DNA from 3 places in the Leucobacter muris genome. Region 1 is predicted to be linked to each of the others. Evidence: predicted binding sites of a transcription regulator. Region 1 holds the regulator's gene; each other region holds the start of a gene.
The links. Region 1 encodes LexA, which represses DNA repair genes until DNA is damaged. Its sites were predicted from a motif close to TCGAACANNTGTTCGA; they were not measured.
Positions count from the first base shown of each region.

Region 2: ruvA (Holliday junction branch migration protein RuvA) is a predicted target of LexA. The motif match lies at 1,860-1,875, and genes of this name have one in related genera.
Region 3: Leucomu_RS02030 (phosphorylase family protein) is a predicted target of LexA. The motif match lies at 1,349-1,364, and genes of this name have one in related genera.

Region 1 covers NZ_CP035037.1:1,143,214-1,146,467, forward strand. The annotation lists gene Leucomu_RS05325 (uroporphyrinogen decarboxylase/cobalamine-independent methonine synthase family protein) at 1-224, shown strand, start outside; gene Leucomu_RS05330 (methylenetetrahydrofolate reductase) at 221-1,126, shown strand; gene lexA (transcriptional repressor LexA) at 1,221-1,880, opposite strand; gene Leucomu_RS05340 (hypothetical protein) at 2,145-2,555, shown strand; gene Leucomu_RS05345 (histidinol-phosphate transaminase) at 2,682-3,254, shown strand, end outside.
Region 2 covers NZ_CP035037.1:1,530,860-1,534,113, forward strand. The annotation lists partial or broken gene Leucomu_RS15835 (DUF2207 domain-containing protein) at 1-13, opposite strand, end outside; partial or broken gene leuA (2-isopropylmalate synthase) at 1-1,764, shown strand, start outside; gene ruvA (Holliday junction branch migration protein RuvA) at 1,929-2,558, shown strand; gene ruvB (Holliday junction branch migration DNA helicase RuvB) at 2,555-3,254, shown strand, end outside.
Region 3 covers NZ_CP035037.1:450,067-453,320, forward strand. The annotation lists gene Leucomu_RS02020 (S-ribosylhomocysteine lyase) at 207-698, opposite strand; gene Leucomu_RS02025 (hypothetical protein) at 844-1,146, opposite strand; gene Leucomu_RS02030 (phosphorylase family protein) at 1,429-1,986, shown strand; tRNA gene Leucomu_RS02035 (tRNA-Ser) at 2,078-2,168, opposite strand; gene Leucomu_RS02040 (helix-turn-helix transcriptional regulator) at 2,217-3,254, opposite strand, start outside; gene Leucomu_RS02045 (P-loop NTPase family protein) at 3,226-3,254, opposite strand, start outside.

The sequences.
Region 1 (3,254 bases):
AGACGGCCGAGCAGATCCGCGACCAGCTCGTGCGGGCGGCGCGCTTCGTGCCGCCCGAGCTGCTCGGCTCTACCGACGACTGCGGGTTCTCGCCCTACCTCATCGACGAGAAGCCGCGGCACGGCTCGCCCGACTTCGCCCGCGACGTGGCCTTCGCCAAGATCGCCGCTCGGGTGCGGGGCACCGAGCTGGCGTCCGAGGCCCTGGCGGGAGCGGCGTCGTGAGCCCGCTGCCGCTCGCGGGCAGCGCGCCCACCCGCGCCCGCTTCTCCTTCGAGGTGTTCCCGGCGCGCAGCGGCGCCGCCGCCCTCGCCCTCGGGCACGCCGTGCAGCACCTCTCCGCAGCCGGCCCCGACTTCATCTCGGTCACCTACGGGGCGAACGGGTCCAACCGCGACGCGTCGCTCGACCTGCTGAAGTACCTGCGCGATCACACCGACGCACTGCCGCTCGCACACCTCACCACGGTCGGTGAGAGCCGCGATGCGGTGCGCGAGACGATCCACCGCATCATGGACGCCGGCGTGCACGACTTCCTCGCCCTGCGCGGCGACCCGCCGCGGGGGCTCGACGAGCACGACCCTGCGGTGACGGGATCCCTGTCGTCGCTCGAGCTGGTCGATCTGGTCGCCGAGGCCCGCGCCGAGCGACCGCCGCTCACGAGCGTCGGGCGCACCGCCGTGGCCGCGTACCCGAACGGGCACCCGCTGTCGCGATCGCGTTCGCAGGACATCGAATGGCTCATCGAGAAGCAGGAGGCCGGCGCGCAGTTCGCCGTCACGCAGCTCTTCTTCCGGGCCGAGGAGTACCTCGGCTTCGTGGGCGACGCCCAGAGCGCGGGGCTGCGGATCCCCGTGCTGCCCGGGCTCATGCCGGTCTCGACGAGTGCGCAGCTGCGCAAGGTCGCGTCGCTGGCGGGTCGCCCGGCCCCCGAGGGGCTGGAACGGGCACTCGAGGAGGCCGGGGGATACGCGCCCGAGCTGGGCGTGGAGCACACGGTCGACCTCGCACGCGCGCTGCTCGCCGGGGGAGCCCCGTCGGTGCACCTCTACACCTTCAACCGGCACGAGCAGGTGCTGGCCGTGCTGCGCGAGCTGCAGCTGCTGACGCCGGATCCGATCGGCTGAGGGTACGGCAGCGCCGGGCGCTTCCGCGGCGTTCGGCCGCTCGCCACCGCGTGCCGACGCCGGGCCGGGGGCGGCCCCGGCCCGGCCTGCGCGATCAGACGGAGCGGAAGACCGCGACGACGCGGCCGAGCACCTCGGCGTGGTCGCCGAGGATCGGCTCGAACGCGCTGTTGCGCGGCAGCAGCCACGTGTGGCCGTCGCGGCGGCGGAAGACCTTGACGGTCGCCTCGCCGTCGAGCATCGCCGCGACGATGTCGCCGTTCTCGGCCTCGCGCTGCTGGCGCACGACCACAAAATCGCCGTCGCAGATCGCCGCATCGATCATGGAGTCGCCCACCACGCGCAGCATGAACAGCTGGCCGTCGCCCACGAGCTGCCGGGGGAGCGGCACGATCTCCTCGACCTGCTGGTCGGCCGTGATCGGCACGCCCGCGGCGATCTGCCCGACCAGGGGCACGTAGGCGGCTTCCTCGACCTGCTGCGCGGGGGCGTCGGCGATGGCCGCGCTCGTGCTCGCCAGCTCGACGAGGATCTCGAGTGCTCGGGGCCGGTTCGGATCGCGGCGGATGTACCCGCCGAGCTCGAGGCGGCTGAGCTGGTGGGTGACGCTCGAGAGCGAGGAGAGCCCGACGGCGTCGCCGATCTCGCGCATGCTGGGCGGGTAGCCGCGAGTGTCGACCGAGCGCGCGATGCACTCGAGGATCGCCTGCTGCTTCTCGCTGAGGGGCTTCCGGGAGTGGGGAGCGTCGCTCATCGCTGTCCTTTCCGAGGCCCGAGGGCGGTGGCGGGAGGGTCGGATCCATGAATGTCAGTGGTTGCTGATTCAGTGATGCCGTTGCTCGAAACCATAGCCGCTGCATTCGAACACCGCCAAACAAGTGTTCGAGTGTCGCGGAAAAGATCGAAACATGTGTTCGAAGATCTTGCTTGCGGTTTCGATTCATCGAAGATATATTCGAAACAGATGTTCGCCCCGATGTGATACTCGCGGCGGCGCGGAAGAACAGGAGAGACCACCATGAGCGCACAGGCGGTTCTGCAGCACGAGTCGTACGAGGTTCGCCCCCCGAAGGCGAACGCGAAGCTGCGCCTCACGCGTCGCGGGCGAGTGGTCTTCGGATCGCTGGCCACCGTGATGGTCGCGGGCCTGCTCGCGCTGGCGGCGACGTTCGCGGGCCCCCAGGCCTTCGCGTCGGAAGAGGGCGCTTCCGGCCAGCAGTTCCACTACGTGGTCGTGCAGCCCGGTGCTTCGCTCTGGTCGCTCGCGACCGAGCTCGACCCCGAGGCCGACCCGCGCGACCTGGTCGCCGAGATCGTGCAGCTCAACCAGCTCGACGGCTCTGGCATCGAGGCGGGCGAGGCGATCGCGGTGCCGCTGCGGTACTCCGACAGCCCCGCGGTGTTCGGGGCCGACGAGCTCGATACGTGAGGGTGTGAAGCCTGAGCGATCGAAGCGTGCGCGTTCGAAGGCGTCCCGGGCGCACCCACTAGGTTCCGACCCTGCGCGCCGGCCTCGCGAGCCGGCGGCGCCCCGGGGAGGTTCTAAACTGGTGCGGTGACCAGCCTGAGCGATCTCCCTCTCCGCGCCAACCTCGTCGGCAAGCAGCCCTACGGGGCTCCCCAGGATCCCGTGCCGGTGAGCCTCAACGTCAACGAGAACACGCATCCGATCCCCGAGGGCGTGGTTGCCGACATCGCGGAGTCGCTCGCGCAGGCGGTTCACGGAGTGAACCGCTATCCCGACCGCGAGTTCACCGAGCTGCGCGAGGCCCTGGCCGGTTATCTCGGCCATGGCCTGACCGTCGAGCAGCTGTGGGCGGCGAACGGCTCGAACGAGGTGCTGCAGCAGATTCTGCAGGCGTTCGGCGGCCCCGGGCGCTCGCTGCTGAGCTTCACGCCCACCTACTCCATGTACCCGCTGCTCGCCTCGGGCACCGACACGGAGTGGATCGCCGTTGCGCGCCCCGCCGACTACGCCCTCACCCCCGAGCTCGTGGTCGGCGCCCTGCGCGAGCACCGGCCCGACATCGCCATCCTGTGCGGCCCCAACAACCCCACCGGCACGCCGCTCGACCGCGAGGTGATCCTCGCCGCCTATGAGGCCTTCGACGGCATCCTCATCGTCGAC
Region 2 (3,254 bases), 390 kb from region 1:
CATGCCGGTCCATCGCTACCGCCCGTTCCACGAGATCATCGCGGTCGACCTGCCGGACCGCACGTGGCCCGCGAAGCGCATCACCGAGGCCCCCGCTGGTGCGCCGTCGACCTGCGCGACGGCAATCAGGCGCTCATCGATCCCATGAGCCCCGAGCGCAAGCGCATCATGTTCGACCTGCTCGTCAAGATGGGCTACAAGGAGATCGAGGTCGGGTTCCCCTCGGCCAGTCAGACCGACTTCGATTTCGTGCGGCAGCTCATCGAAGACGACGCGATCCCCGGCGACGTCACCATCCAGGTGCTCACCCAGGCGCGCGAGCACCTGATCAAGCGCACCTACGAGTCGCTCGTCGGCGCCAAGCAGGCCATCGTGCACCTCTATAACTCCACGAGCATCCTGCAGCGCGACGTGGTGTTCCGCTCCGACCGCGAGGGCATCAAGAAGATCGCCACCGAGGGCGCGAAGCTCTGCCGGGCGAGCGAGTCGATCTGCGCGGGCACCGACATCTACTACGAGTACTCGCCCGAGTCGTACACCGGCACCGAGCTCGAGTACGCGGTCGAGGTGTGCAACGACGTGCTCGAGATCTTCGAGCCCGCGCCCGATCGCAAGGTCATCATCAATCTGCCCGCCACGGTCGAGATGGCGACCCCGAACGTCTACGCCGACTCGATCGAGTGGATGAGCCGCCACCTGAACCACCGCGAGAACGTCATCCTCTCGCTGCACCCTCACAACGACCGCGGCACGGCCATCGCGGCGGCCGAGCTCGGCTACATGGCGGGTGCGGATCGCATCGAGGGGTGCCTCTTCGGCAACGGGGAGCGCACGGGCAACGTCGACCTCGTCGCCCTCGGCATCAACCTGTTCACCCAGGGCATCGACCCCCAGATCGACTTCTCCCGCCTCGACGAGGTGCGTCGCACCGCCGAGTACTGCAACCAGCTGCGGGTGCCCGAGCGCAGCCCGTGGGCCGGCGACCTCGTCTACACGGCGTTCTCGGGTTCGCATCAGGACGCCATCAAGAAGGGCTTCGAGCGCATGGCGCAGGACGCCGAGGCCGCGGGCACGGCGATCGACGACATCGAATGGGCCGTGCCCTACCTGCCCGTCGACCCGAAGGATCTGGGGCGCTCCTACGAGGCGGTCATCCGGGTCAATTCCCAGTCGGGCAAGGGCGGCGTCGCCTACCTGCTGAAGACCGACCACAACCTCGACCTGCCGCGCCGGCTGCAGATCGAGTTCAGCGCGGTGGTGCAGGGGCTCACCGACAGCGAGGGCGGCGAGGTCTCGAGCGACGAGATCTGGCGCATCTTCCAGGACGAGTACCTGCCCACGACCGACTCGTCGTTCGAGCGCTGGGGCCGCTACGAGCTGTTCCGGACCGCGTCGACGAGCGCGGGCGACGGGGTGACCGAGCTCACCGTCGACTACCGCGACGGCGAGGGGGAGCATCAGCTCACCGCCCGCGGCAACGGCCCGGTCGACGCCTTCATCACGGGCATCAACGAGAACGGCCACGCCGTGACGCTGTTCGACTACGTCGAGCACGCGATGAGCTCGGGCGGCGATGCCGTCGCCGCCGCCTACGTCGATCTCGAGGTCGACGGCCAGCGGCTGTGGGGCGTGGGCGTCGACCCCGATACCACGCGCGCGACGCTCAAGGCGATCGTCTCGGCTGTGAACCGGGCGGTGCGCAGCCGGAACGCGGAAGGTGCCGCCGCCGGCGTGTCCCGCACGGCGGCGGCCCACGGCGCGTAGAGCGGTGCGGTGCGGACCTCGCGGGAGCGCGAGGCCCGCACCGGTGCAGTCGGTGAGACCGCCGCCGAGGCGCCATGCCGGCATGCATCGGTCGTTCGTAGATATATTCGAATGATCGGTGTGGCGCGAGCACCTCCGTCCGATGCGCACTCTAGGCTGGGTGCGTGATTGCTTCGATAAGCGGGCCCGTGCTCGCGTCCGGCGCCGGTTGGGTCGTCGTGGGTGTCGGCGGGATCGGCATGCGCGTGGAGGTGCCCAGCGGGCGCGTGTCCCAGGCCGTCGTCGGCGACGAGGTCTCGCTGCACACCTCGCTCGTGGTGCGCGAGGACTCGCTGACCCTGTTCGGCTTCGCCACGCAGGACGAACTCGACGTGTTCGGTCACCTCATCGCCGTCTCGGGCGTGGGACCGCGCAGCGCGCTCGGAGTGCTCTCGTCGTTGAGCCCCGCCGAGATCGCCCGCGCCGTGGCCGCGGAGGACGAGAAACCGTTCCGCAAGGTCTCGGGCATCGGCCCCAAGACGGCGAAGCTGATCGTCGTCTCGCTCGCGGGCAAGCTTCCCGAGTCGGCCTTCGCCGATGCGGGCGCTCCCGACACGGCCCCCGGCGACCCGGTGCAGCGCGCCGCCGACGCAGTCAGCGAGGGCCTGGTCGGCCTCGGCTGGTCCGAATCGGATGCCCGCCAGGCCGTGCAGGACGCCCGCGACGCCGGAGCCCCCGACGACCATGCGGGTCTGCTGCGGGCCGCGCTCGCACTGCTGCAGGCCGCTCGCGGCGGAGCCGGAGCACGCCGATGACGGGGGAGCTCTCGCCTCAGGCGTCGCCGTCCGAGCAGGGGTACGAGGGCGCGCTGCGCCCGTCGACGCTCTCGGAGTTCGTCGGCCAGTCGAAGGTGCGCCGCCAGCTCGGGCTGCTGCTCGACGCCGCGACCATGCGGCAGCACACCCCCGACCACATCCTGCTCGCGGGCCCGCCCGGACTGGGCAAGACCACGCTCTCGATGATCGTGGCCTCCGAACTCGACAAGCCGCTCCACCAGACGTCCGGCCCCGCGATCCAGCACGCCGGCGACCTCGCAGCCGTGCTCTCCGCCCTCACGCCGGGAGAGGTGCTGTTCGTCGACGAGATCCACCGCATGGCGCGCAGCGCCGAGGAGATGCTCTACCTCGCGATGGAGGACTTCAAGGTCGACATCATGGTGGGCAAGGGCGCCGGCGCGACGTCGGTGCCGCTCGAACTCGCCCCCTTCACGCTCGTGGGCGCGACCACTCGGGCGGGTCTGCTGCCCAATCCGCTGCGCGACCGTTTCGGTTTCACCGCGCATCTCGAGTTCTACTCCGACGACGAGCTCGCGAGTGTGGTCCGCCGCGCGGCAGGCCTGCTCGGCTTCGCGCTGTCGGAGCAGGGCGTCGACGAGATCGCCCGGCGGTCCCGGGGCACCCCTCGTATCGCCAACCGGCTGCTGCGCCGAGTGCGCGACTACAGCCTCGTGC
Region 3 (3,254 bases), 690 kb from region 1:
GGCCTCACTCCGAGCGGCTCTGCGCCGCGCTGGCTCGGCGCAGGAACACGGAACGGGAGTCTCGACTGCCGCATCCTCGGTCGGATCGCAGCAGGTCGAGACTCCCGATGTGCGTGTGCACGGCGCGAGGCCAGGCATGGACGTTGGGTCCGGAGCGGTGCTGGGCGCTGCTCCGAGGCGGCGCTGGGCGCTGCTCGGGGGCTCCGTCAGACGAGGCGCGAGCGGTCGAACGCGTCGAGGCTGATGCCTTGATCCAGCACCTGCTTCGCCCACTCCTTCGCGGAGTGCAGACTGTGATCGCGGTAGTTGCCGCAGCTCACCGCCTCGGTGCCGGGAACGTCGTCCCACGTGACCCGCTCGACCAGATCCTCGAGCGCGCTCTTGATCGCCGCGCCCACCTGCTCGGGCGTCGGCTCGCCCCAGGCGATCATGTGGAAGCCCGTGCGGCAGCCGAACGGAGAGATGTCGATGAGTCCGTCGAAGCGGGTGCGCAGCAGCGCCGCCAGGGTGTGCTCGATCGTATGCAGGCCCGCCGTAGGAATCTCGCCCTCGTTCGGCTGCACGAGCCGGATGTCGTAGTTCGAGATCGCGTCGCCCTTCGGCCCGTGCTCCACGCCGATCAGGCGCACGTACGGGGCCAGCACCTTCGTGTGGTCCAGGGAGAAGCTCTCAACCTCGGCAAGTTCGACATCGCTCATGCGGCCAGTGTAGCGACGGGCGCGAAGGGTGACACGAGTGTTACCGCGGCTTGCAGCGCGCGGCTCTCGGGTGGCGGATCCGACCTCGGTGAGCTCAGAACCGCGGTTCTCGTCTCACCGAAGCCGAATCTCTCGCCGAAGCCGACTACGCCGCGCGAGCGATGTCGCGGCGGGTGAGCGCGATGCGGGCGCGGGATCCGCGGGCCTCGGGATCCTCGGCGACGCGCACCTCCCATCCGGCGCGATCGAGGCGGCGGAGGTCGCCGCGCGCCTCGTCGAGACGGTCGGTCTCGACGAGGTACAGCGTGCGCCCCTCGGTGCGGTAGACCGAGCGGTGCTGCGCCCACTCGGGCACGTGCATCTCGTGGTCCTGGCCGAGGGAGTGGTAGGGGGTGCGCAGCGGGCGCTCGCGCCGCTGCTGCAGGTCGATGATGTAGCTGGTTTCCATGATGAGTCCTTTCGGGGCGCACCACCGTGGTGCACCGATGTATCGATGTGCGCACGGCGCAGTGCCAAGGCGGCCGTGTGGAAGGGCCGGGGCCGTGCTGCTGAGCTTCGCGGGACTCGCGGAGTTGATCTCTCGACGCCTTGAATCTGTCCGATTGCTTCGGGCGGAAACGCGTGTCTCTCACAAGCTCAGTTCTACAGTTTAGAACATGTCTTCGAAAAACGCTAGTGTGGGTTGAGTTTCGCATCGACCGGCGTTCCCCGCGCCATGAGGAGTCAGCCCATGCCCCAGCCCTCCACGCTGCTCGTGTTCGCGCACCGCGACGAGGCCTCCGCCTTCTCGGACGTGCCTCACCTCGTGACCGGGGTCGGCAAGGTGAACGCGGCCGTGGCGCTGGCGGGCGCGCTCGCCGCGGGCGGCGTGGAGCGGGTCGTCGTGCTCGGCACGGCGGGCGTCGTGAGCGACGGCCCCGAGCGCCCCAGCCTCGAAGACGTCTACCAGATCACGGGAGCGGTGCAGCACGACTTCTCGCTGCCCTCGCCCGAGCTGCGCCCCAGCGGTGCCGCGGTCCTGCCCCCCGAGCGCACGGCCGTGATCGCGACCGGCGACGTCTTCGTGAAGAACGACGCGCAGCGGGGTCACATCGCCGGGCTCGGGGCCTCGCTGGTCGACATGGAGGCCTACGCCTATGCGAGCGTGTGCGAGCGCTTCGAGGTGCCGCTGCAGATGTTCAAGGTGCCGTCCGATTTCGCCGACAGCGCGACCACCGACGAGGAGTGGGACACCATCGTGTTCCGCAAGAGCGAGCAGCTGCGCGCGTTCTGGGACCGCCTCGGCTGAGCCGGGCGCCGCGGCGCACGGCGCTCGCATCCCCGGGCATGACGAAGGCCCCGACTCGACCGGATCTCTCCGGGAGGCGGGGCCTTCGCAGTGGCGGTGACGGTGGGATTTGAACCCACGGTGCGGGGTTACCGCACACGACTTTTCGAGAGTCGCACCTTCGGCCGCTCGGACACGTCACCGCGAAAAAGAATACGGCATCGGTGCGTGCAACGCGAATCGGGGCCGGCTCATCGGGCGTGTTGGCGCCCCGCCGCTCGAGATCCTCCCACCCCGTCGCCCCCGACCTGCACCCAGAGCTTCGCCCGCATCGCCTCGCGGCTCGTGACGCCGAGCTTCGCGCGCGCCTGCGCGAGGTGGGATTCGACGGTGCGCACGCTGCACCGCATGCGCTCGGCGATCTCGCGGTTGCTGAGCCCCTCGGCCGCGAGCTGCGCGGTGGTCGTCTCCCGAGGGGTGAGCCGCTCGCGGGGCACATCCTCGATCGCCCCCGCGTCGAACCACGGCACGCGGCGCTCGGCCGCGGCCTTCAGCGCTGCGAGGCGGGCGTCGGCCGCTGCGACGCTGCCGCTGGCGCGCCGTCGCAGGAAGATGCGCCGGGCCTCCTGCAGCGCGGAGACGGCGGACCCGAGGAAGGCGCCGGCCTCGAGCCTCTCGGCCGCGCGCATGAGAGCGGCGGGATTCTGGGCGCGCAGCGCTTCGAGGTGCCCGCGGAGCGGCTTGCGATGCGGCAGCTCTTCGATCTCCGGCGGATCCTCGCGCTCGGCGGCGCCGGGGCGGGCTCGTGCCGCCGCGGGCTCCGGTTCGGCGAAGGTCTCTGCGCGCACCGACTCGAAGCGCCCCGAGAAGTAGAGCAGCACCTGCGCGCAGTACGAGCGGGTCGACGCGAGCTCCTGATCGCTCGCCGTCGACATCGAGCTGACCTGATCGATGAGCGCGTGCAACCGGTAGGCGACGAAGCGGGGCGCATGAGCGGCGAACCCCGCCCACTCGGCAGCGGATCGCGTGAGGTCTCCGCAGAACAGCGCCGTACGCGCGGCGAAGAGATGCCTCAACCAGATGCGGTGGCGGGATGCCCCGGGCAGCCGGTCGACGAGATCGAGCAGCTTGGGATCGTCGTCGATCTGCGCCGGCGCGAAGAACCTGATGACGCTCTGCGCCACGATCGTCGTCAGCAGCAGGTCGCGCAGCAGTTCGGAGGAGTGGATGGCGACGTGCGCGATGCGCTTCTCGACGGCATCACTGTCGAACTCCCGGTAGCGCACGCC